DNA from 3 places in the Brevibacillus sp. Leaf182 genome. Region 1 is predicted to be linked to each of the others. Evidence: predicted binding sites of a transcription regulator. Region 1 holds the regulator's gene; each other region holds the start of a gene.
The links. The regulator LexA, encoded in region 1, represses DNA repair genes until DNA is damaged. The targets are predictions, from matches to a motif close to CGAACATATGTTCG.

Region 2: ASG16_RS28820 (YolD-like family protein) is a predicted target of LexA. The motif match lies at 4,050-4,063, and genes of this name have one in related genera.
Region 3: ASG16_RS23035 (ImmA/IrrE family metallo-endopeptidase) is a predicted target of LexA. The motif match lies at 6,363-6,376, and genes of this name have one in related genera.

Annotation. Positions count from the first base shown of each region.
Region 1 covers NZ_LMPN02000037.1:576,384-584,752, forward strand. The annotation lists gene ASG16_RS29565 (peptide ABC transporter substrate-binding protein) at 1-519, opposite strand, end outside; gene ltaE (low-specificity L-threonine aldolase) at 750-1,775, opposite strand; gene ASG16_RS29575 (HesB/IscA family protein) at 1,900-2,202, shown strand; gene ASG16_RS29580 (HelD family protein) at 2,266-4,515, opposite strand; gene crcB (fluoride efflux transporter CrcB) at 4,554-4,919, opposite strand; gene ASG16_RS29590 (DUF896 domain-containing protein) at 5,017-5,214, opposite strand; gene yneA (cell division suppressor protein YneA) at 5,291-5,629, opposite strand; gene lexA (transcriptional repressor LexA) at 5,792-6,415, shown strand; gene ASG16_RS29605 (DUF456 domain-containing protein) at 6,466-6,951, opposite strand; gene ASG16_RS29610 (DUF4269 domain-containing protein) at 7,059-7,667, shown strand; partial or broken gene ASG16_RS29615 (SOS response-associated peptidase) at 7,664-8,320, opposite strand.
Region 2 covers NZ_LMPN02000037.1:378,484-386,852, forward strand. The annotation lists gene ASG16_RS28795 (glycerophosphodiester phosphodiesterase family protein) at 156-1,163, shown strand; gene ASG16_RS28800 (hypothetical protein) at 1,236-1,421, shown strand; gene ASG16_RS28805 (P1 family peptidase) at 1,483-2,535, opposite strand; gene ASG16_RS28810 (GNAT family N-acetyltransferase) at 2,537-3,091, opposite strand; gene ASG16_RS28815 (hypothetical protein) at 3,267-3,500, shown strand; gene ASG16_RS28820 (YolD-like family protein) at 3,716-3,967, opposite strand; gene ASG16_RS28825 (bile acid:sodium symporter family protein) at 4,207-5,181, opposite strand; gene ASG16_RS28830 (hypothetical protein) at 5,360-5,596, shown strand; gene ASG16_RS28835 (YhcN/YlaJ family sporulation lipoprotein) at 5,733-6,185, opposite strand; gene ASG16_RS28840 (O-methyltransferase) at 6,799-7,506, shown strand; gene ASG16_RS28845 (GNAT family N-acetyltransferase) at 7,648-8,139, shown strand; gene ASG16_RS28850 (GNAT family N-acetyltransferase) at 8,220-8,369, shown strand, end outside.
Region 3 covers NZ_LMPN02000031.1:316,125-324,493, reverse strand. The annotation lists gene ASG16_RS23060 (AbiJ-related protein) at 76-1,431, opposite strand; gene ASG16_RS23055 (KAP family P-loop NTPase fold protein) at 1,930-3,312, opposite strand; gene ASG16_RS23050 (TatD family hydrolase) at 3,491-4,258, opposite strand; gene ASG16_RS23045 (7-cyano-7-deazaguanine synthase) at 4,224-5,423, opposite strand; gene ASG16_RS23040 (hypothetical protein) at 5,441-6,073, opposite strand; gene ASG16_RS23035 (ImmA/IrrE family metallo-endopeptidase) at 6,392-6,883, shown strand; gene ASG16_RS23030 (recombinase family protein) at 6,920-8,369, shown strand, end outside.

The sequences.
Region 1 (8,369 bases):
AAGCGCTTTGACCCCTACACCTTCCTGCGATCCTTTCCCTGTGTTGAATTCCTCAGCGCCTTTAATGAAATAAAGCATGTAGGCATATTCGGATGCTGTCTTTGGATCGAGATTTCGTTTCCAGGCGAACTCAAAATCATGGGCGGTTACCGAATCTCCGTTACTCCATAGCGCATTCCTTTTCAATTTGAACGTGTACGTCGTCAAATCCTCGGATACTGTATAACTGTCGGCAATGGCGTTGGCTATTTTCCCATCCGGTCCATAGCGAGTCAACCCTTCAAAACAGGCAGTAATGACATCAAAGGAAGTGCCATCGGAAGCAAGTCCGGGATCTGCTGTCGGAGGCTCGCCACCGTCTGCGTTCCAATTCAACACCATCTCTTTTCCCGTTGGCTGCGTTGGTTGAGATGCCTGATCATTCGGTTTGTTCGTTACCGCCGTTTCACTTGAACTACATCCCGCTAAAACTTGAAGCAGCAAGAAGCAGCTCAAAATGAAGCTCATCCTCTTTCTCATCGAGACCATCCCCCTTGATTCCATTCGATTCCACACACCAGTAAACGCTAGTGCTTTATCACACTACCATGATAACGTAAGTGCGGACGAAACAAATCAGACGGTATGGCGAAAAACAGATCGCGTAAAGACTCTTATTTTGTACAAATTGTCTAATTATTTAGAATTTGTTATTGAAGCAAAGAAAAAAGCCAGTCTCCCCTTCGACTGGCTACAATTGGTTGAAACGATTACACCGTTTCCAATAATGCCTCTACTGCTGCAACAACGGTCTCGATATGTTGCTCGCTAATGTGTCGATGCGTCGTAAAACGAACGACATACTCGTCAAAATCAACAGCGAGCACTCCTTTTTCCTCCAAACGTTCCAAGAAAGCGATAGCTGTTTGTCCAATCGAGTCTGTATTCACCAGCACGATATTCGTCTCGACTTGCTCGACCTGAAGCGATAGCTGGCGCAAGCCTTTTGCCAATTGCTGTGCCCGTTCATGGTCTTCTGCCAATCGTTCGGTCATCTGTGTCAGAGCGATGATGCCTGGTGCTGCCAAATACCCAGCCTGACGTAGCCCGCCTCCTAATTTTTTTCTCCACCATCTCGCTTCTTCGATAAATGCACGATCTCCAGCCAAAATGGAACCAACTGGAGCACTTAGCCCTTTGGACATGCAAATCTGAACGGTATCGGCAAAAGCGCTTAGCTCACTGACTGCAACCCCTTGGGCAACAGCCGCATTGAAGAGACGAGCACCGTCCAAATGAACAGGAATACCGTGTTTTTTGGCGATATCATAGACACTCTTCATTTGCGCAACAGAGATTACCGCCCCGCCAGCGCGATTATGCGTATTTTCGAGACAGATCAATTTTGTGCGAGGAAAATGGATATTGTTGCCCCGAATCGCCCTCTCCACATCTTCTGCACGCAAAGCACCACGTTCTCCAACCAGCGTCCGTGTTTGCACACCAGCCAATGCCGACATAGCACCGCCTTCATAGTAAAAAATGTGCGAATCCGCTTCAGCAATGACCTCATCTCCGTTGACACAATGCGTCAAAACAGCGACCTGATTGCCTTGCGTACCACTTGTTACGAACAGGGCAGCTTCCTTTCCGAGTATTTCAGCCGCGATCGCTTCCAAACGATTGACAGTTGGGTCCTCTCTATAAACATCATCACCAACCTCCGCTTCTGCCATTGCTCGAAGCATCTCCTCGGTTGGTTTCGTAACGGTATCACTGCGCAAATCGATTTTCATAGATGACTCTCCTTCCACCCTGTTGTCATTCTCTAGACATATCGTAACACTTTCAACATTGCATCCTGATTTCCCTCTTGCTAAGATGGAGGGGTAACTTACATACAGTTAGGGGATTTGACCTGTGAAACTAAAAATCACTCGTAACGCTGCCAAGCAATTGACTCCAATCATCGAGGCAGAAGAAGACAAAGAGTTGAAACTGCGCCTTTATATTACTCACGCTCACGGTGATCACGCACACTACGGACTCGCTCTGGACAAGCCAACAGAAGAAGATGTTGTGATCTCGACAGATAAAGAGATCGATGTGATCGTGAAAAAGGATGAGCCATTGCTCGATGGCGTCATCATTGATTACCTCTTCTTGCCACAAGAAGGTTTTGTTATTACCAACCCTTCCAAAGGTAACACAGGTGACCACTAAGCATGATACAGATAAACCCTCTGCTTTTTTACAGGCAGAGGGTTTTCTTTGATACCTAGTTTCTTATTCATCAGTAGCCATGGTGTACAGCTCTGTCGATAAATCTTTCAGCAACGGCGAAGAAACGTTATCCACCTGCGTCATAACAAGGCGATGGACCGGACGTGTCATTGCGACATACAACAGTTTTGCGTCCCATTCGTTACTTTGATAGGCGTCCACATCCAGTAACATGACCACATCGAACTGCAAGCCTTTCGTTAGAAAAGCAGGCATGACAGTTACGCCACCCGGAAATTGGTTATCTTTGCTGCCCAACAGGGTCAGATCAGCTATCTTGTCTTGCAGACCTTTATGTGCTTTTTTACTCGCTTGAATGGTTTTCGCTACGATCGCTATCGTTTTGAAGCCTTCCGATTGGTAGGCAGCCACACGCGAAGAGATGTCCTCCCACAGTTGCGCTCGTGAACGAGCCTTGACCATGATTGGTTTTTCGCCATGTCGCAAAACCGGTTTTGCCAATACCGTCTCGGGCAATTCAATCTGCCGCAACACTTCATTGGCACAACGCATGATCTCAATTGTCGAACGATAGCTTTGCGACAACGTGTAATAGGAAGGAAACATCTGTGCAAAAATGCCCTTTGTCAACTCTTCCCAGGCATGAATCCCTCGATAGCTATGAATGCCTTGCGCAATATCTCCCACAATCGTTAACGAGTTTCGCTTGGTTGCCAATGCAATGACGGCTATTTCCAGCGCACTCAAGTCTTGTGCCTCATCCACAACCGTATGATCAAAATGCTCTGCCTTATTCATACCTTCAACAATATGCTGCAAATATAGCAATGGCGCGATATCTTCTGGCTCCAATCTCTCCTCTGCAAACAGTGCAGCACTTGACTGCGTCACATCACGCACAACTTCGTCTGAAATGTCAGCAGGTACGAGCTTGCGTAGCAATTCCTCGTCAGCAATCAACTCGCGATAAGCCGCGAAGATTTCCAGTCTTGGAAACGAAGTCAGGTACGTATCCAGTATTTGCTCCAGCATTTTCTCGAATTTGTACAAGCCTTCTTTGTCCAAATCGACTTTTCGCTCTCGCAAATGAGCAAACAATTGCTTGTTCATTTCTTGTTTCAAATGCTTGCGAAGCGCTTCTACTCGGCGATGATACGGCATATTCGCGAATAACTCCAAAAAGCATTGACGAATAAAATCACCCGGAATGGAAAAGACTTGCTTCGTCTTGTTGTATAAAAAGCTGAGCTTCTTAAAAGGAATTCTTGTGTCGACGATATGACGAATGTATTGCTCAAGCGCCTCCCGACAAGCGAGTGATCCTTTGAAGCGAAGTCTGTTTCGCGTCATTTCTTGCTGGCGCTCATCCTGCCCCTCTTCGAAGAACAATTGAAGGGGCTTATCAGGACTCACGATTTTCCATCCTTTTGGCAGCAGAGGCTTCACAAGACGCGCTGCCCAATCTACAAAGGTAGACTGTTGAACGTCATCGACGCCCAGCTCAGGCAAAACCTCGGAGATATAGGTAAGAAACATCCGGTTAGGTGCAAACACCATGAACTTTTTGGACATCATGGAATCCTGGTAGTTATAAATCAAATAGGAGAGTCGGTGCAGGGCGATGGTCGTTTTTCCGCTCCCTGCTACTCCTTGCACAACAATGGGCCGTTCTTTTTCCGCCCTGATAATATCATTTTGCTCAGATTGAATCGTTGCGACGATGTCTTTTAGCCTGCTATCGTTCGCCTGATTCAGATTGGCTGCCAAAAATTCATCGATGAAGCCCTCTTGCAAAAACTCATCGGGATGCCCCATCTCACGGTTAATTGTTTCTTTTACTGCTCCATCATAGATGCCGACGATCTTTCCGTCTTCGATCGCAAAATTACGCTTTAATCGAACTTCACCACGTACGATCTCGCGTCCCATCCGGTAAAACGCGTCTTTGCTCTCACCGGAATAATAAAGACTGGCGATAGGCGCACGCCAATCCACGACGACAGAATCAAACGTATCGCTGCGTACAATTCCCCGTTTTCCTATGTAGACCTGATCCAGCTCGTAGATTTCATCCTTCAAGAAATCCACTCTGCCGAAATAAGGCTTCTCTCGCCCTTGATCTTCTAGGTAACGCAAATCCTTTGCCTTATTATAGTTAACGACCTGTTTCACATAGTCATCTGTTGCCTCGCGAATATCATTGCGAAGCTGCTCCATTTCTTCGTCGATCGCTGAAATGGTATCATCCAGCTTTTTTTGTTCCAATTCATAATCACGATGCTGTGTACTCACAATCATTCCCCCTCACATGTATCGTGTCATTGAACGTATTAGGACCATTGCCTAGCCAGCCATATTCCAACCGCACAAGAAAGTAGTCCGACTCCCAAACTGAGAAGTGCGTACAAAGTGCCACGCAACAAGTGGCCTTCTCCCCAAAAAGAGACCACTTCCAAGGAGAAGCTAGAGAACGTCGTAAATCCTCCCATGACCCCCGTTGCAAATAAAAGATAGAGTGTCGGAGATAACATGCCACGTTCTTTCCCTAGCACGAACAAGATGCCGATGATCAACGATCCACAAACATTGGCGATCCAGGTTCCCCACGGCCATCCCGGCTGGTTTGCGAGTAAAGACAATAGATAGCGCAAAAGAGAGCCAACTGCTCCTCCAACCGCCACAGCTATCCAGGCCATCGCTTTCCCTCCTTGGCTATCAAAGCTGTTATGTATGTCACAGAAAAAGACACCCTAGCGTCAAGCGAGGATGTCTGTCGTATCAGTAATTGTTATCTTACTGTTTTGGCTTATTTTCTTCAAGGTCTTCCACATAACGGATGGAATCCAAATTTGCTCTCAATGAAAGCTTAACGGCGTCAATGTACTTTTGGCGCAATGCTTTTTGTTCGAGCTTTTCCTCTTCGGTCAAACCTTCTTCGCGAGATTTTTTGACCAATTCGTTAATGCGTTTAATTTCTGCGTCAGATACCACTGCTGGTTCCTCCCACTCTGTAGTAGTGCCGCTTCATTATACCACATTCGAATGATCCCGCAAGACAGCCGAACACTTACGGAGTATCAGGAAGGATGAGAGTCTGACCTGGATAAATCCTGTTGCTCTCTAATCCGTTCGCATCTTTAATCTCTATTATATAGTCGCGAACATCCATATGCTGATCTGGATTGTATTGAACAGCTAATGACCATAGGCTATCTCCAGATTGTACGGTTACTTCTATACCTTGTGGCTCCTCTATTGGCGAAGAAGCAAACACTAGTTCGGTCAACAAATAAAAAAAGAGAGTAAATGTAATAAGAAACAAGAGAGCTTGTCCTCTCGTGATACCAAAACGAACACGGCGTTCTTCTTTTTTCTCGAAACGATTACGTACTGTCGATGAATTCATAATAATGGCCTCCTCACAAACATACGTTCTGATCACTTGTAACCTCATGATAAATGAGAACATATGTTCATGTCAACAAATAATCGAACTTATGTTTGTCGAACGCAAGCTCCCATGGTATAATATAGGAAAATATGTTCGAGAAATCAGGGGTGTCTTTCTATGTCAAAATTATCGAGTAGACAACAAGCCATCATCGAGTTCATACGAAAGGAAGTTCGTGATAAAGGATATCCGCCATCTGTACGTGAAATCGGAGAGGCTGTTGGACTAGCTTCCAGCTCAACAGTACATGGGCATTTGGCACGCTTGGAGAAAAAAGGCCTCATTCGTCGAGATCCAACCAAACCTCGCGCCATCGAATTGCTATCTGATGAAGATCGTTTTCAAGACAATTTCGAAGACTCTGTCGTCCGTGTGCCAGTAATCGGAAAAGTAACCGCTGGACAACCGATTACTGCCATTGAGGATGTGGAAGAATACTTCCCGCTTCCAGACAATATCGTGACTTCTGACAAGGTTTATATGCTGCGCGTCTCCGGGAACAGTATGATTGATGCCGGGATTCTCGATGGAGATTACGTAATCGTTCGCCAACAGCACGTAGCAAACAATGGTGACATCGTCGTAGCGATGACAGAAGAAGACGAAGCGACCGTCAAAAGATTTTTCAAAGAAAAGAACCACTTCCGTCTCCAACCGGAAAATGCCACGATGGAACCGATCATTCTGGAGCATGTCACCATTCTCGGTAAAGTCATTGGTGTTTATCGACTCATTCACTAATTTCCACGTAAAAAAGGACAGCCTCGGCTGTCCTTTTCGTTTTCTGTATATTATCTGGCGACAAAAAACCAGATGATCATCGTAACTTGCAAGATGACTTTTACGACTGCACTGCCCAAAAATCCGATTAATGAACCTACGCCCGCTTTCACTGCTCGCTCCATCGATTGCTTCTGCACCATTAATTCTACGAGAACGACGAATACGAACGGCAAAATCAGCATACCAAACGGTGGGAAAACGAAAATCCCAAGAATAATTCCGACCGCAGCAGCAATGGACGACCATTTGGACCCTCCGTACCTTTTCACGAAGTACATGTTCGTCAGTAAGTCAGCACCGTAAAGCAGAATACTGAGAACGACCATTCCCCACCAAAAGGATGCCGGCAATCCCGCTCCCGGATCTGCAATGAAAAAGTGATAGAGCAAAAAGCCCGCCCACAGTAATATCGTATCAGGTAAAACAGGTAAAAAAATTCCTGCAATGCTTAGCAAGAACAATAACACAACCACTACCCACAAAAATATTTCCATCTACTACACTCCCTTCATCTAGGTATACGAGTGATGACCGATTTCGTTGCGTACTTATTCACTTTTGTCTAAACTATTTCAAAAGAAAGTAGAATGGAGGTAGTCTCATGAGAAATTGGCATGATCTTTCTTACTTGGGTAGAGGAACGATGCGCCAAAAAGCGGCGTGGGAAGCGATACAACAGACCCACATCATGGAGGTACTATCCGAATTCCGTCCAGTGCTTGCCGGAACCATCCCATTAGACATAGACGTTATGCAAAGCGATTTGGATATTATTTGCGAGAGTCACGATCTGGAACAGTTTGAGCAAGCTGTTCGTACAGCTTTTGGCTGCTTACCCGAATTTGAAGTGACACACCTAGATGTAAAAAGTACTCCCACGTGCGTGATCTCGTTTTTCGTAGCTGACTTTTGGTTTGAATTGTTTGCTCAACCAGTAGCTGTCGAAAAGCAAAATGCCTATCGTCATATGGACATCGAAGCACGATTGTTAGACATAGGAGGCTTGGATGCGAACCAACATATCAGAGCTCTGAAGCAAACTGGCATCAAAACAGAGCCTGCATTTGCTCGATACTTTCATATTCCGGGTGATGATCCATACGAGGCTTTGTTGCAATTAGAGTCGTTAACCGAACAGGAATTACGACAAAGAGTTCAGGTCCTACGAAAGGATTCATCTTCAAACAATGAGCCGATCTCTACTTCTTAAATGCAGGAAGGATCATCATTTTTCGTGCTGCCCACTTTAGTGGATACCGGATACACCATCATCTCGCTGGAATCATAGGGGGTAAACAGCCACTGGAGCTGCAACCGATCATACTTCTCTCGATCAAGCCATAAGTCCTCGTCCTCTTTCTTTAAAATGACAGGCATCCGCTCATGTATATTTTCGATGAGCTCATTCGCCTTTGTCGTAACAATCGTGCAGGTATGTACTTTTTCTCCCTCTTGATTCATCCACGTATCATACAGGCCAGCAAAAGCAAATGGTTCCCCGGTTTTCATCATGATCCGTATCGGTTGCTTCCCTGTGAGGGCGTTCATCCACTCATAAAAGCTGTCAGCAGGAAGGATTTATCGTTTTCGGGCAAAAAGCTGTTTGAATGTGGGCTTTTCATTTAACGTCTCGCAACGCGCATTGATCATTTTGTAGCTGCTCTTCTCATCGGCAGCCCAGGACGGCACTAACCCCCATCTCAACTGACCCATACGTCGTTCGCCACGATCAGCAATAATCGCTGGAATGAACTGACCTGGTGCAATATTGTACCGTGGCTTTGCATCAAATGGAATGACTTCGATTTGGAATCGTTCCTTCCATTTCTCCAAGTTCGTTACGAGAGTAAAACGGCCGCACATGCTTTTCCCTTCACATCCTTCCATACTGGACGTCTCCTCATCCCTTCTA
Region 2 (8,369 bases), 200 kb from region 1:
CTTGCTCTTCATGGGATACATCTTATCTTCCGTCTATTGTGCCAGTCTTTTCGAATGATGCCAAGCCCCAAGCACTACTCCCAAAGGATGTACCTTCCTCCCTTGCGTTTTGCTACAATGAACAGAGTATTTGAAGGAAGGGGCGGTATCCCATCATGTCAAAACAACAAAATCAACCACGAAAGAAATGGTTCCAGCGAAAACGCATCTGGGTTCCCCTTCTTTTCGTCACTTTCCTGTTTCTGGGTAACAGCTCTTACCTTGCAAAAGAGCCAGAAGGCGAACCTTTTTTACTTGCTCATCGCGGGATGGCACAAACCTTTCATATGGAGAACATCACCAATGAAACGTGTACGGCGGAACGGATTTATCCACCGGAGCATCCGTACCTGGAAAATACGATTCCGTCCATGCAGGCGGCTTTTGATGCGGGCGCGGACGTTGTGGAGCTCGATGTACAATGGACGAAAGACAATCGATTCGCGGTGTTTCATGACTGGACGCTCGACTGTCGGACAAACGGTACCGGTGTCACGAGAGATTATACCCTGGCCGAATTACAACAGCTTGACATTGGCTACCATTATACAGCGGATGAAGGGAGAACCTTCCCCTTCCGTGGAAAAGGGATTGGCATGATGCCCTCTCTCGATGATGTGCTACAAACATTCCCTGATCGCTCGCTACTTATCCATATTAAAAGCAATGACCCACTCGAGGGGAAGGCGTTAGCGGATGTTTTGGCAAAATTGCCTGCTGAACGACTGGCACAGCTCTCAGTTTATGGCGGTGACAAGCCAATCGAGACATTGAAACAACAACTGCCCCAGTTGCGTGTGATGTCTATGGCGACTATGAAAAGCTGCCTGATCCCGTACATCGCAACCGGTTGGTCCGGATATGTACCAGAAGCTTGTGCGCAAACCCAATTGCATATTCCTGATCAGATTGCCCCATGGCTCTGGGGTTGGCCGAATCGTTTCATGGCAAGAATGGAGGCAAAAGACACCCGCGTGATCCTAGTCGCAGGGAGTGGAGATGTGTCGCAAGGCTTTGATGTTCCGACTGATTTAAAACGAGTTCCAGAGAGCTTTACAGGGGGAATATGGACGAACCGGATTGATCTAATTGGTCCAGCCTTTCACGAAAACGCAGAAAAATAATGAAACGATTCTCCAATATATTCGTATATACTTATACGGAATAGACTTCGAACCTAACTAGGAGTGATTGATATGCTCAAGAAGCTTTTGAAAAATTTACTCGGTAATCACTCATCTTCGCACAAGTACCGGAAATACAGTAGCAGCGATTACAAGCATCGCAGAAAATACAGCTCTAGCAATCGGTACGGACGTTCCCATTACGGCAGCTCTCATTATAAAAGAAAGCACTCCAGCCGTAGCTTCTTCAGCAGTTAAACAACTGTTTAACAAATGATCAGACAACAAAACTCCGCTAACGCTAGCGGAGTCTTTTCATTTAACGAGACATGATTTCTACGAAACGATCCAGTGGCAATGCATGTACGGTTCTGTTTTTCTGGCCTTGTATCGTTTCCGCCATCAACATGGAGTTCAGGATCGCTTCCTTGACTGCTTCGATTGCTGCTTCAAACAGTGCATCCAGTTGTTCGGACGGAAACATTTTCACTGTGCTCATTTGCTCGTCGCCATATGAATAGCAATTTCCTGTGGAGAAGGTCAGAAAGAAATCACCGCTGCCCTCCTCGCCAATTGCGCCGAGCTGTGCCATCGCGAGTGACGCTCGCTTGGAAATGCGCTTGCATTGTGTTGGCAAGAGAGGCGCGTCTGTCGCAATTGTTACCAAGAAAGAACCATCATTTTCAGGTGTTACCCACGGCAATGGAACTTCATTTTCGGAGATCATCTGGCCCACAGGAATACCATTTACTTTTAAATCCTGTCTTCTTCCAAAATTCGTCTGCACCAATGTCCCGACAGTAAACGTGCCACATTCAGTCTCAACGATGCGTGAAGAGGTTCCGATTCCGCCCTTGAATTCGAAGCAGATCATCCCGGTACCTCCACCCACATTGCCTTCCTCGACATTTCCTGTTTGCGCCTCTACAATCGCTTCTTCCAAATCCTCATACTGAATCTGCGTCTTTTCGAGATCACTTAACCAACCATCCCAAGTCTCCGCGACGATTCCATTAGAAAACGGTTCAAGCCCCTCGATTTTTCTCGTCGCACGAGCAAGATGATGATGTGCCAGCCCTAGCAGATGGCTTCCCGTAAATACAATCGGTGTCACAAGCGTACCGGTCTCTTCTATCCAGTGACTTCCCGTAAACTCTCCCGTACCGTTAAAGGAGAAAAAACCAGCAGGAAAATGCTGCCCCTCCAATTGTCCCTCGTTGGGAATTATCACCGTAACACCCGAACAAACGTCTTCCTTGAGAATCGTTTTGTGGCCGACCCGCACTCCTTTTACATCCGTAATTGCATTATACGCTCCTGGGGTACCCGTCCCAATCAATACGCCACATTCTCTCGCTCTTTTTCTCGTCATGTTACTCTCCTGTCGTTTTGAATCTCCCCATAATAATGGTGTTGTAATAATTGCCATCGGAAAGAACTTTGTCGTTTTTCAGTACCCCTTCGATTTCAAAGCCAAACCGTTTGTACAACTCAATTGCCTTTTCATTCGTTTCCATTACATTCAACGTCATTTTGGTAATGTGGTTGGCGTCTGCCCAGGCAATCGATTCCTGCAAGAGATTTTTCCCGATGCCATAACCCCAGAACTCTTGCAAGACGCATACACCAAACTCAACTTTGTGCGCAAATCTGTTTAAGTAAACACCTGCACATCTGGAGAACCCGACAATCCGATCCTGTACAACCGCCACTAAAAACAAATTCCTAGTACTTTCTGCATCCGTTTTGATGATGTGTTCGAATCCTTGCCCATCAATGAAGGCCTCTCCTCTTTCTCTGTCCAAATTTTCAGTCTCCCCATCGATTTGCAGGCGCAGTTCCGACAATTGTTGTGCATCTGTTTCCATTGCAGAGCGAATCGTGTAAGATAACCCGTTCACAGAAAGTAGTTGTTGGCTGATTACCATCCTTCTTCTCCTATTGGTAAAATTTTGGTCTTTTATTCTATCATAGGTAGAAGTTTTTGTGAATCTTCTCTCTTCATAAGGAGAGAGGGAGGAAGTTTGTTTACATAATATTTATTATGTTCACTTATACGACAAACTGTGGATATGCTACAATATGGGAAAGGAGCGTGCTCGCATGAATTTTTCCAAATCATTTTATTATACGGTCGACCATTCCAAGGTAGAGGAATATAAGAAGATGCTCGATCTAATGAAAATCCCCTACATCGTGGAAGCACCAATCGTCTTGTTGAATCAAGGAGCGAATGAATACTCCTTTATTTTTCCTAACATGTCAGGTCGTCTTTATGGAATGGTGAGCAAGTTATTTCAAGCGGATGGGAAGCCATATCCGAACAATAGAACATAGGCAAAAAAAAGGACCCAATGATTGGGTCAAAATAGGAAGTGGAGAGAATGCATGCTATGTAATATATTCTAACACAAGAAATTCAAACGTCAATCGAACTTTCGAATTTTCCGTGTTTTTATGTTAGGTTTTATGACATATCTACTTCCTTTTTTGTGCAAAGAAGAAAGAAGCCTTACGACGGGTCGACTTTCACGTAAGGTTTCTACACACACCTATGCATGTACATTGATAATTTTCTCCATCTCGATCCATTGACTACCCGTTTGGTTTGCTAATTGAACACGTCTCGCCTTCGGGTCAACCCATTTGACCACTCCCCACATGCTACATGTATTCCCCCGCTCCCCCTCAAAGGACACACACCAGCTCACATTCAAGGGATAATTCTCTCTTGCCGAATCTCGCAGCATGTACATAAATGCCTCTCTTTCTGCGCTCGTTACTTCAAGACTGCTGTTCGCCACGCTTTTCACCCGCCTACTTACGATCATTTGATATCCAGATCCTCATCCTGTGCAGGAATTTGTACTTACATTATAGTGACTACGAACATAAGTTCGCAACTCTTTTTTCAATTTCTTCATTTGAACCACTTGAAAAGTCTCCCCATTTGTTCTGCCAAGTCACGCTAATTGCTTTCTTTGGTAAGAATCTGTAAGAAAAAAGCCGTTTTCCCAATAGTTTTGGAAAACGGCCCTTGCTTTTAGCTTGATAATTCCTGTGGTTGATGCTGCGGTCTTTTCTCGACCAGCTCTAAAAACTTTCCGAAGGTAGAAGCGAGTATTTGTTGAAAAAGCATACCGAGAACAACGGGAAGCGCAACAGGCGCAGGAAAGTAGGTGATCGCCATAACTGCCCCTGCACTAATGTTTCTCATCCCACTGTTGAAGGTTAACGTGACGATCACATCACGCTCCCATCCGAACAACCTTGCGATCCCCCACCCCATCAAATAACCCAAAATGGCTACTACCAGTACGAGCACCGCCATTTTCACCAGTTTAGCGTCCATCATATGAAAGTAAGACGAGACCATCGAGCTGTTGATTGCTACGACAACACCCATTCCCATCTTAGAAAATGGCGCTAATTTTGGTGCCAGCGTTTTTTTGACGTTCCCGTTTGATAAATGATTGAGCAGCATACCGACAAGAGATGGCAACACAATCATATAAAACAAACCCTTCATCAGTTCAGCCAAATCCATCTCGACTGTTGCCCCTAAAAATAAGGACATCCCCAGCGGAACTATCAATGGGGAGAGCATTGTATCCAACAAAATAATGGATAGCGTGAGTGCGATGTTTCCGAAATAAATCGACGACCATAAGAAGCTCGTGATCCCTGTGGGAATTAAGGCCGCCAACAAAAAGCCCGTGATGACATGAATATCGTCTGGATAAAACAACCGTGCCATTGACCAAGCAACAAGCGGCATAAGTGCATGAAGAATCAACAAGTTGACGATTAAAGGGAGCGGTCTGGTCAGTACCTTTGCAAATTCTTTAAATCCTGAACCCAGACTTCCGGTAAATGTCATGAAGGCAAACACCCAAGGAGACAAAAAAGCAAACGGTTGTAAATGTGTCCCCGCTATTACGCCAATGGCAACACTACTCGGCGTTAGTATGGGCATGATTTTCTCAAGCGATCGATTCAGTTTGGCTAACCCGTTCATTTGATACACCTCAAGTCTCGTCCTTTGATGCTATTGATGTGAGGTATGTTATCATGAACAGATTGTTGTTACAAGACCAAAGTTCATTATTAGATTGCATGCAGGTCATTTATTTGCAAATTCACCTTGTATACTTTCATGTATGGGAGTAAAGCCTATGACGGAAAGGAGGTATTTTATGAACGGAATGGATTGGGTAGAATTTATCCGAAAAACCGAAGATAAGATGTATCACCTCCATCGAGCGATAGATGGAATCTGTAATGATCCCGACTATAAGGAATCGGTTACGACCTTGACGGAAGTGGTAAGAGATTATCAAGTCCTTGTGGAAAAAGCCAAGGGTGAATTACGCGGCATCGACCTTCATCGAGATCGAGAGCGCGCGCATCATTACGATCGTGATCTTCACTAGCCTATATAGACTCCCAGTTAGGGAGTTCTTCTTCATCAGGAAATCACAGAATATTCAATTCACCTTGATCATTCTGTCAAAAAAGACAGCAAAAACCTCACCCTACCCATGTAGTGTGTGAGGTTAGGAAAAATGGCTAGCCCTTCATTTTCTTTTCAATTGCCTTTAACGATTTCTTCTTCTGGCATGCCTCTTTTACATCCGTTGGCCACCGTTCTTCACTCAGCTTTTGCAAATCTTTTATCAATCGCTTGTCAGCTGTCACATGAATATTGGCATCTGGGAAGGCCTCTTTTAATTTCTTTCCGACTTCTTTTTGAATCGATTCCAGCTTGAACCGATTAAAATTCGTCACTTGAATAGCCACATCAAGCTCTTTATCGATTTGCATAACCACTATTTTGTCTATGCCCTTCACGTTAGCTGTAATCGATCTCGCTCGCTCTTCCCATTGATAATGTCTGACGGGAACAGGCATGCATAACGGTTCCGGTTCCGCTTTTTGCTTCGTTTCTGTACCAGATTGCTTCGAACACCCCGTTACGGTCAAAGCAAAAGCTAGTGTCAGCACCACGAAAGTTGCCCGCACACAAAACACCTCCTGACCAAAATCACCTGTTACTAGCTTGACCTTGAACGGAGGAAGTATGTAAAGAAAAAAGCGGTGACTCCTCTGCATAATTTGAGTCACCGCAGACCCCAAGAACGTTTCGAGTCCTAAGTACAAGGATATAAAAAATCGCATCGAAACGCGATAGGAGATGACTGGATATAAAATGGAACAAAAAAAATCCCAACCAACAAAAAGTGGTTGGGGCGTACGGGGTAGTACGCATATGTCATACGTGAATGATTTAATCATATAGGACTTGTTTTCTGTTGACAACGATCAATAATAGGTACATTTACCTATAGATGGAATAAAAAAATGGCGCCGACTTTGACTGCATCATTTAGTCGAACGCGTGGAATAGAATCCCCAAGATTGGATTATACTAGCTAGCTTGGATTACTTTTCTATTATCATGAAAACTCATCGTTTACGCTATGCGAAAATAATGGTAACAGGTGAAAATATTACCTATAAAGCTGGATCGACCGTTGAAACCTTCTGTTGAAATGTGTTACATGCTACAAAAAAGCCAGCCAGAAGTTTCTAATCGTGTTATGATATCCCTGTAAAATCTTGAGGAGTTGAGTACATGAATAGAGAGCAATGGACAGCGGTCGATCACTATTTTACGGATAAATTACTGGAAGCCGATTCCGTTTTAGACACAGTTCTTCAAGAGAACGCAGCTGCAGGTCTTCCAGCTATTGATGTAGCACCCAATCAAGGTAAATTCCTTCATCTGTTAGCACGGATCCAAGGAGCTCGTTCGATTTTGGAAATTGGCACTCTGGGTGGATACAGTACCATCTGGTTAGCCCGCGCACTCCCTGCTGACGGTCGTCTCGTTACTCTCGAATATGATCCAAAGCATGCGGAAGTTGCACAATCGAACATTGCCCGCGCAGGACTGGATCAGATCGTGGAAGTGAAGGTCGGACTTGCCCTTGATTCTCTCATCCAACTTCACAATGAAAATCAGGGTCCTTTTGATTTTATTTTTATCGATGCAGATAAAAAAGGAAACCCCGACTATTTTCAATGGGCATTGAAGCTCTCTCGCAAAGGTACTGTGATTATCACGGATAATGTTGTACGAAGTGGTCAAGTCGTGGACGAAACAAGCACGGATCCCAATATTGTCGGTGTACGTCAATTCACCGATTTAGTAGCTGAAGAGCAACGTGTCAGTGGAACCGTTGTACAGACAGTTGGCAGCAAGGGCTATGATGGCTTTGCGATCATGCTAGTCAACGGGGGAGAACTAGTCTTTTTCACTTTCAAAGGTTCTAACGAGTAGGAGTGTGTACATCTTGTTTAGGCTCGGTTTACCTAGCTTTATGCTCATCGCTAATGTCATTTTGGTTCTCGCTGTACTATCGCTGATTATCAAAGTGTTGGTGAAGAGAGAATAGCCTGTATTTTTTGGAGGTGCTTTTCCGTGGAGCCATTGCGTTATCGGACCCTCGATTTACGAGAAGTAACTGAGGCAGATCTCCCTATATTTTTCAACCAGCAATTGGACAAATCTGCTCATAAGATGGCAGCCTTTACTGTCAAGGACCCTGAAGATAGAGACGGATTCACCGCTCATTGGACAAGAATTTTGAACAATGAATCGATTGTGAAAAGAGCCATTGTCATGAGTGGGCAGGTTGTCGGTAATGTTTCGTGCTTTGAGCTGTTAGGCTTGCCTACGATCGGATACTGGATTGACAAAAGCTTTTGGGGCAAAGGAATCGCGACAAATGCACTTGCCCTCTTTTTAGAGGAACTCCGAACACGTCCTGTATATGCGCGTGTCGCCCATGACAACCTCGGATCCATTCGTGTGCTAGAAAAAAACGGTTTTCAGCCTTTCGGTGTCGATCGAGCCTTTTCGGAAGCACGAGGCGAAGAAGTGGAAGAACTCATTCTGATCAAACACACATGAGGTCAGAAGAGCTTACCGTGAGCGCTTCTCCTCTTTCTTATGCAGAAGAAATCATTTTTTAAATGGAAAGGACAACCTGCATGCAAGCAACGATATCTACCTTGCACTTAGAAACAGAACGCCTTATCATTCGTCCTTACACAGAGGATGATTTAATGGAATCTTTTGAACTCATGCAAAACCCAGAGTTATTTACCTACCTGCCCATGAACGTTATGCCTCTGGAAAAC
Region 3 (8,369 bases), on a different contig from region 1:
ACTTTACAGATGACAATTATCCTATATCTAGTATCTTCAAAACCTTTCTGTACTTATATAGCTGTATTAGACTGATTATGACCTAATAGCATGTTTTTTGAATAATCCTTCGAAGAACTCCACTATAATTTCCGACCCTCTTTCTTCGTCCATCAATTCGTACCCCCCAAATCTGTACACTTCATATCCGTTCAGTTTTAACTCCCTATCTGCTTGTACCATCTCAGCATATTTTTTGGGATTGGAAATATCGCCATCGGAATAATGCTGCTTTCCGTCTATTTCGAGGACTACTCGCTGTTTGTTTGAGAATAACAAGAGAAAGTCCATACGTTGTCTCGGCAAGTACACTTTTCCTGATCTTTGCCTAATAGTGTAAGGATCATAATGTAAATAAACTTGAGGTATTAAAGCAGGGAAATTCTTGTCAAACTGTTCCCTGAAATACTTAAAATAGCTTTTAAACAATAATTTCTCCGGTAAAGAATCTAAGGAACTGAATAGCCTTTTGTAAAGTTCAATTTCCGTCTCTCTACTAAGATTTTGAATATCGTTCATTTCTGCCCACCAAAAAACAATGTCTGTCCAAAACAACCCCGTGTTTGGAATAGGGCGATCATAAATCAAGCAGTTATCTTCATATTTGACGATTTTAATGTCGTTATTGATTGAATCACTTATAACAATTTCCGGCTTGTGCCCAACTGCCGCGAATATCAAGTTTTTTACATGGCCTTTTACTCCATTGAGCACCTTATCTATTTTATAGACTGGAAACCCTGAAATATTTTCTGCCAATATTAAACTAAATCCATCATGAACTAAGTGCTTATTTATAGCTTCAATATACTCACCCTGCTCAACTTGCGGTCTCACTAATGGATGCACTACCTGCTCAATAAATTTGACAAACAATTCATCGGTTGCAATCATTAATTCTAAATACTTTTCAAATAAGTAAACATCGTCCCAGTCAGAATTATTGACCATGTGTTGCCATACATCACCCGCTGCTGTCTTAAACCTGTAGTCTGTTGAAGGCATACTGTCTAGATTCCATATCCTGTTGAGAAACTCGACCAATTCATATTTTCCCGTAATATTGTTCCTAGCGTATAACTCGTCCATGATATTTCGCCTGGTTATCTCACTGATCATAAAAAGTCCAGTTGAATTGAGGCGACGCACTAACTTAAGCAATGCGTTAGCTTTCGATCCATAGTCACTAATAATCCTTTTAGCTAAGTCCAATAGAAATAATTGATCTTTACCTTTAAGTCTTTTTTGGATATAAACTCGTCTGCTTTGAAAAGCCTCAGATTCGTCTCCACTTTCCAATCCATATCGGGTACAAACAGTCGGTAAATCATATGTTTTTTCCTCTCTTAGTACCAGAGTTATCTCATCAATAAGCTCATTGATACTCGCCATAATTCCCCCCATTTTAGAGCAACTTTGCATCGCGTTTATTCTCTTGAATAAGTGAAAAAAACATGAAGCGTGACTTATTTCTTGACGCACCTCGAAGTTAAGATTGACCACCTCAATTATTATTTTGGATTTAAACTTGAGAGATAGGGAGGCTCAAATAGAACCGCTAACATCCCCCATGAGGCCATTAGTACTCTCGGTCCACCACAGCCTCGCAACAACCATTATTATTTTATTGTCAATAATACAGATTTCGCTTTTTAGTACGAATTACCTACAACATTCGATCGAGTTTATCTGACATAAAACGACAAAACCTCCTGATCAGTGATCAAGGAGGCACTATTTCTTGCGTTTGTTTTGCATAATAAATTTAATATCCAAGAATTAATTGATCTAGTTAGCTAAAAAAATATATTAATAAAAAACAGTTTAAGTAGTTGCTTAACCCATGATCCGTAGACTTATTCTGAAACAAGTACTACCACGCTAGAAGTACTACGTCTCCCATGAATAAAACAATTCTAACTTCCTATCCAGATATTGTGAAATGGATGTTTGCAATAAATTTTTATTAATGAAAATATCTTTACCGTCAACAAAGTAAATATCAAATCTTTTAAAAATATCCTGATATTCTTTAGCAGTATAAGTTCTTTCATTAGATATTAATTCCTGTTGGGTTTTATTATCTTGTATCAAACTAAGTAATGTTCTTTGAGAACCATCGTTTTCCAATATTCTGACAAACCTTAAAATGTTATCGTTAAACTCATTTGATCTGTAATAATACGTTTCAAGAGTATCGTAATTCCCAGTTGATCTATTTTCTGATGTTAGATATCTATTAGTGAGTATTGTTTTATAAATTTCAGGTTTTTTATATTTTAAGGTTATAAGGTAAAAATAAATTTCCAACATTTTAATATCAGTATCACTTTCAAAAATAGTATTAAATAATAGTTTTATATTAGTTGAGACAGTGTTAATATCCCTTAACGATAGTTTTAAACTCTTAAAAAGTTTAACAGAGAAACTACATAGATTGCTTTCTATTATTATTCCTTTTTGCTCGAAAATAAATTCCGTATATTCCTCTACTGTTGGGCTAGGAATATTAAAATTTAAATTAAAGAATCTTCTTAAATACCCCTGAGAGTCCATATTATTACCATACACTGTTGAGATCGAATGTGATAATTGCTCCATATCAAGTGATAAAACAAATATAATATTATCTATATCAAAAAAGTGCTTCACTGCTTCCAATGTCTCAATTGCATATAGTGGTTTGCATCTATCTAACTCGTCAATGAATAGTACGATTTTTTTCTCTTTACTAATTTCAGTAAGTACACTTTTAAACTCATCTTTTATCTTTTCATATTCTTCAAGTTCTTTGAATGGATCATAATTACTATCAGTCTTAAGAGAATCTATTACTTCTGCTTCGCTAGTTCCTAAAATATCCGCAATCTCATTTAGGTCGACGCCACTCCATTTTTTCACTGTGCTTACTGTCAAATGCTTTGAAATTCCTAAAGCCTTCTCCATCAGGTTCGTTTTAAGTTTAGTTTTTATTCCAGTAAACTTATACTGTGTTATTAATGTGTTTACAATTGGGGTCAATGCATTGTCCCAATTATCAAAAGACCAAGCATTATAGTAAAACGTGTCAAAACTTTCTTTAAACTCATCAGAAATATAACTCTTCCACATGTTAATAAAGGTGCTCTTTCCAGTGCCCCAAGGAGAGTTCAAAGCTACTACTAAAGAACCTTCATTAACATATTCTTTTGATTCTGATAACACTTTTGTTAATTGAATCGCAAATGTCTTTCGATTTAGCTTATCGTCATTCTCAAATGTTAAATAACTCATAATATTCCCCTTTGGCTTTCATTTTCATTAACATTTTTCCTGGTATAAATTCGTTAAAAAGTCCCCATTACCTTCCTATTCCAAACGAGTTAAGTCAGCATAAAACGCCAAAACCTCCTGATCAGTGATCAAGAGGGTGTTTTAAATAAAACTAAGAAGATATGCAAAACACATACCCTTAATTTTTTGAATTTATTTTGTATAAGTCTCTTTCAATAAGCATTCTTTTGAAGTTACGAAATACATGTTGGTCAAAGTTCGATATACATTCGTTAAACTTTTGATAGATCTCTTGAATGTTTTTAGGTGTTACTAGTTGTTTATTGTATCTAGCAAATGGGCCGTCTGTTTCAAAAAGCATAAGGTCCTTTGGTATTAGGCTTATTATTTTTTGACCCTTCTTAGATGACAACATGCTATGGTTTATTGAGAAAAGATAGTTACATTCAATAATTTTTTCGAGTGTACTAAGCTTACCACTATACCAATGAAAAACTGCTTGCTTTACTTTATTCTTCTTTAAAATCTCAAGGACCTCATCTTCTCCACCTGTCGAATGGATAGAATAGATCTTTCCAAAATTATACTTAGGTTGTGTTATGAATTCAAAATTCTCAACTTGTTTATTAATCAATTCTTTCGTATCCCTGCTGATGTCAATTCCTACTTCACCAATATAACTTGTTGTTTGAACTAACTTGTCAAAAAGGTCCCTGTTAAACGGAAACTCTCCAGTAAGATCAGGATGATAGCCAATCGCAAGCTTTACAAATTTGTACGCTGCGAACTTGGCATAATGTTTCTCGAATAACTCCGGCAAGTTTGTGACAAACAGAGCATATATCTTATGAGTTTCATACTCGTTTGCGACTCGAATAGGATCAGGGTAATGATCAATATGCACATGAAAATCAATAAATCGCATACTTGGACCAGAACCTTTCAAATTCGCGGCTGAACTCCTTTAACATTATTGTCGTCCTCTCGTTATAGTCCCCAGTCTCATAATCCCGAGGTCGGATATCGATGTAAGAGTAAATACTCCCATTATCAATATTACCCTTTAACTCTCTGAAATAATCCACAGAAGACTTATACTCATTTTGAACATACTTGTCCTTAATACTACGCAATTTATAGTCATAAGGAACATCGTACTCAACGTCGTAGTGTTCATTATCGTATGCAGCTAAGGAAATTTTCCTTAAAATACACGGTATACAGTGCCCGCATTGGAATTTCCCCACATAAATATTTTGTCTACTCCTGCTACATGTATATGTATTAGTAATAGCAACTTTAAAAGTGTTGCTTAAACGATCAATAATAGCACCCTTTGTTTCAAATAAAAACGGATTCGAAATCATAATATCTAGCTCAAGTACCTTCAATAATTGATTATATAGTGAAATAGTTCTTGGATGTGTTGTCTTTGTAGTGAAACGATGATTAATTACTGGATTCAAAGATAACACACCATTTTCATATATAAAGACATCCTTAATCTGATAGGAATATGCCAGAGCACAAGCTAATGCCAAGAATAGAAGGGAACGCGTTGCCTGTGTGGGCTCAATCTTTGTCACTTTTAAATTTGGCGATATTTTTGAAGCTGCTGATGGATCCTGTAAACAAATAAATTCACTCACTAACTTCTGACGTTTGTGCTCAGAGTTGTTGCTGTTCTGATACCCATTATATAAACTAGGTATACCATTAGCTATATTATGGTATGCTCCACTAAATGAATCTAGTCCACCAGAAAGTAGTGATACGGCTTTAAAGTTTCCCTTTGTAAGGTCAGTGAATAAACCGGTTCTAAACTCCTTTTCTCGTTGAGTATATGTAATCTCTACCTGATCTCCACTGACAAAAGTTATTAACCTACTTAGAATTGGCCTAGCTTGTTCCCACAAAGAAACATTTGTAACTGGAACACTAACCTCAAACTTTCTTGACCACGAATCTCGTCTCTTTGTTTGGATATCTCTAATGTAAATTGTACTGATAACGTCGACCAAATCTAGAATTTTCTGATCGTTATCTGTGATAAAATTATTTCCTAAATTCTCTAACAATCGCTCATGCGGTAACTGATCCAATGTAGTCAAAGTTCTTACCCCTTTTATCAGAACTCACCGATTTTAACAGCATTTGCCTTGGATGTTATTTGCTTTAACAGTACTTTAAGTTGAACTTTCCCATCAACATAGTCCGTAATGAGGTCATTCAATTCTTCTGAAACAACCAGCCTCACCTGCTGTTTAATTAAGTCATTAATTTGATCATGACCAAAATCAGTATAGACATCACTAAATGCTTCAATTAGTTCTCCCTGGACCAAAAGAAAAATTAGATAAAAACAGAAGTCTAAGACAAATTCTAAAATTGCCTTATCTTCCTTCAATGTTGCTGTAAGAGCAAGTTTAAAAGCCCTTAACATTACATCAGCAAAATCAGTGTCTACTGTCTCCTCGACAATATCAAGAATTCGCTGGATTATTTCCTGTAATGTTACTTCATTGATTTTGACTTCTTCGAAATCAATTTCTCCAAACTCGCCAGCCCTTACCCGATTAATCCCATTAATTCCTGCCACGACAAATAGTCTAAAAGAGTCCTCTTTGAACACTTTATCAAGTTCTTTTTCAGTAATAATTTCTGATGTAGCTATTGGAACAGATTCCTTAATGTCTTTGCTTGAATTATTTTGAATCAACTGTTTTATTTTCTCATTTAATTTACGCTTTGAAGTTCCCATAACCTTCCTCCAAATACCAAATATTAGTTATTTTTACCTATTTAGAATATACCATTGTTTTTTCCATTTTGTCATTCAATCACAAATTATTAAGATGTAAAATTTATTTTTTAACACTATCTTTTTGTCCCTTTCTATTACCTTATAGAACTTTTAATACTGGGTTAAATCCACCTATATATAACCCCTTCTTCCTCAGATTACACCCCCGTACTGTTCAAAGATTAGGAGTGACACAAACAATACACTGGAAGATAGATGGAATATAGGATATATTAGCAAGATAAATAGAACAAACGTTCCTGTAGGGGTGAACCAATGAAATTGTCCTATTCTCCTACTCCGCTCGAAATCTGGATAAGTCAATTTTACAAACGGCTAGGGATAAACACACCTGAAGAACTAGATGAACATCGTATAGCAAGATCACTAGACATCCATCTCTTTTACAAAGAGATCCCATCAATGGCATATGAATTCGGCCGCTTCAAAAGTATAACGATAGACAAACGTCTCCCTTCACTTGTGCAAAGGGAGCATTTTTATCATGAGCTGTGCCATATCCTCCGTCATTCCGGACGCCAGCTAATGATGCCCGCTGCCTTTCGTGAATTACAGGAATGGGATGCAAGGAATTTCACAAGATACGCTGCCTTACCCCTACATATGTTGAAGCACTATGATTACAAGCAGCCTGAAATACTAGATATCTTATCAGATCAGTTTAAGGTTACACCGGAACTTTGTTCAGATAGGTTGCTGAGAATCAAATCAAAATTGTCATGCAACCCTATTCAATTCATCTCGTAACATATCTAAAGCACAATTCAAAAATAGGAGGGAACCATGTTGCGGTTAGGAGTTTATGCACGTGTCAGTTCAGACGATCAAGCAGAACGTGGTACGATCGAAAACCAGCTCGAGTTTGCTCGTAAGTATGCGGATCTCCATCAGTTAGAAATTGTTAAGTGGTACAAGGACGACGGCGTTACTGGAACAATACCACTAGAAGCTCGTCCAGCTGGTCGCGAACTGTTACAAGATGCTAAGAACGGAATTATCGATCTCCTTCTTATTTACAGGTTAGACCGACTTGGACGATCCGCTAGAATCATCCTGAATTCCGTTCACGAGCTAGAAAGTGACGGTGTAAAAATCCGTTCCATGACTGAGCCCTTCGATACTGGTGACCCATCTGGTCGGTTTCTTCTAACCATTCTAGCAGGGGTAGCTGACTTAGAGCGTGAGACCATCATAGAACGTTTGTGGTACGGTGCAAACCGCGCTGCACGGGCTGGTAAATGGCTTGGAGGTATTGTCCCCTATGGATACCGCGTAGACAGTGAAGGCTATCTGGTGGTTTGTGAAGAGCTACTCCCCCACTCAGATATGACAGAGGCAGGAGTTGTTAGGCTGATTTTCCATATGGTTGCTAACCAAGGCCACTCATGCATAAAAGTCTCAGAATACTTAAATGCCCTAGGTGTTCCTACGGCTTATGCAAGGGATGATCGGAAAGTTACTCGAGGAAAACGAAAACAGAAAACTGCGGGTATTTGGCGCCCCTCAAGAATACGTGGGATCATTACGAGTACCACTTACTATGGCTTACATATCTATGGAAAACGGAGCAAAAGAAAACGCGATTTGATAGAACGTGAAGTTCCAGCCATCGTTGATTTAGAAACATGGGAAAAAGCACAGGCAGTCCTCCGAAGTAATCAAATAGAAGCTATGCGTAACACCAAGAATCAGTATTTACTTCGAAGCCTACTAAAATGTCAGTGCTGCGGATTAACGTATGTGGGGATTCATTATCCAGGAAGTAAACGAGCTTTGAAAGGATTCTATGTCTGTACCGGTAAACAAGCATTTAAGGGTCCAATGCAAGGGAAGTGTACATCAAAGAATCTGCCGCAAGATTGGATCGAGGACCTTGTGTGGAGAGATTGCTTGTCCTTTATTAATCAGCCAGGGGAAGCCCTTCAGGAAATTGCTGCAGCTAGGGAAGTAAAGCAGACTAAGAAGGTCGATTTAGAGTCCGAAATAACACTTATTCAAAAGAGCATCGATGATAAAGATGTAGAACGACAGAGTATCCTGGACCTCTTCCGTAAAAGCATCATTACTTTTACCGATTTAGAAAAACAGATCCAAAAAATCAATCAAGAGAAAGAGATCCTCGAGCAACGGATAAAAGAAATACGGACCTCGCTACAAGTTGACCGCGATTACTCTACTAAGGTAATGAATGCTTTTCAATTACTCACATCACTACGAAACAAACTAGGTGACA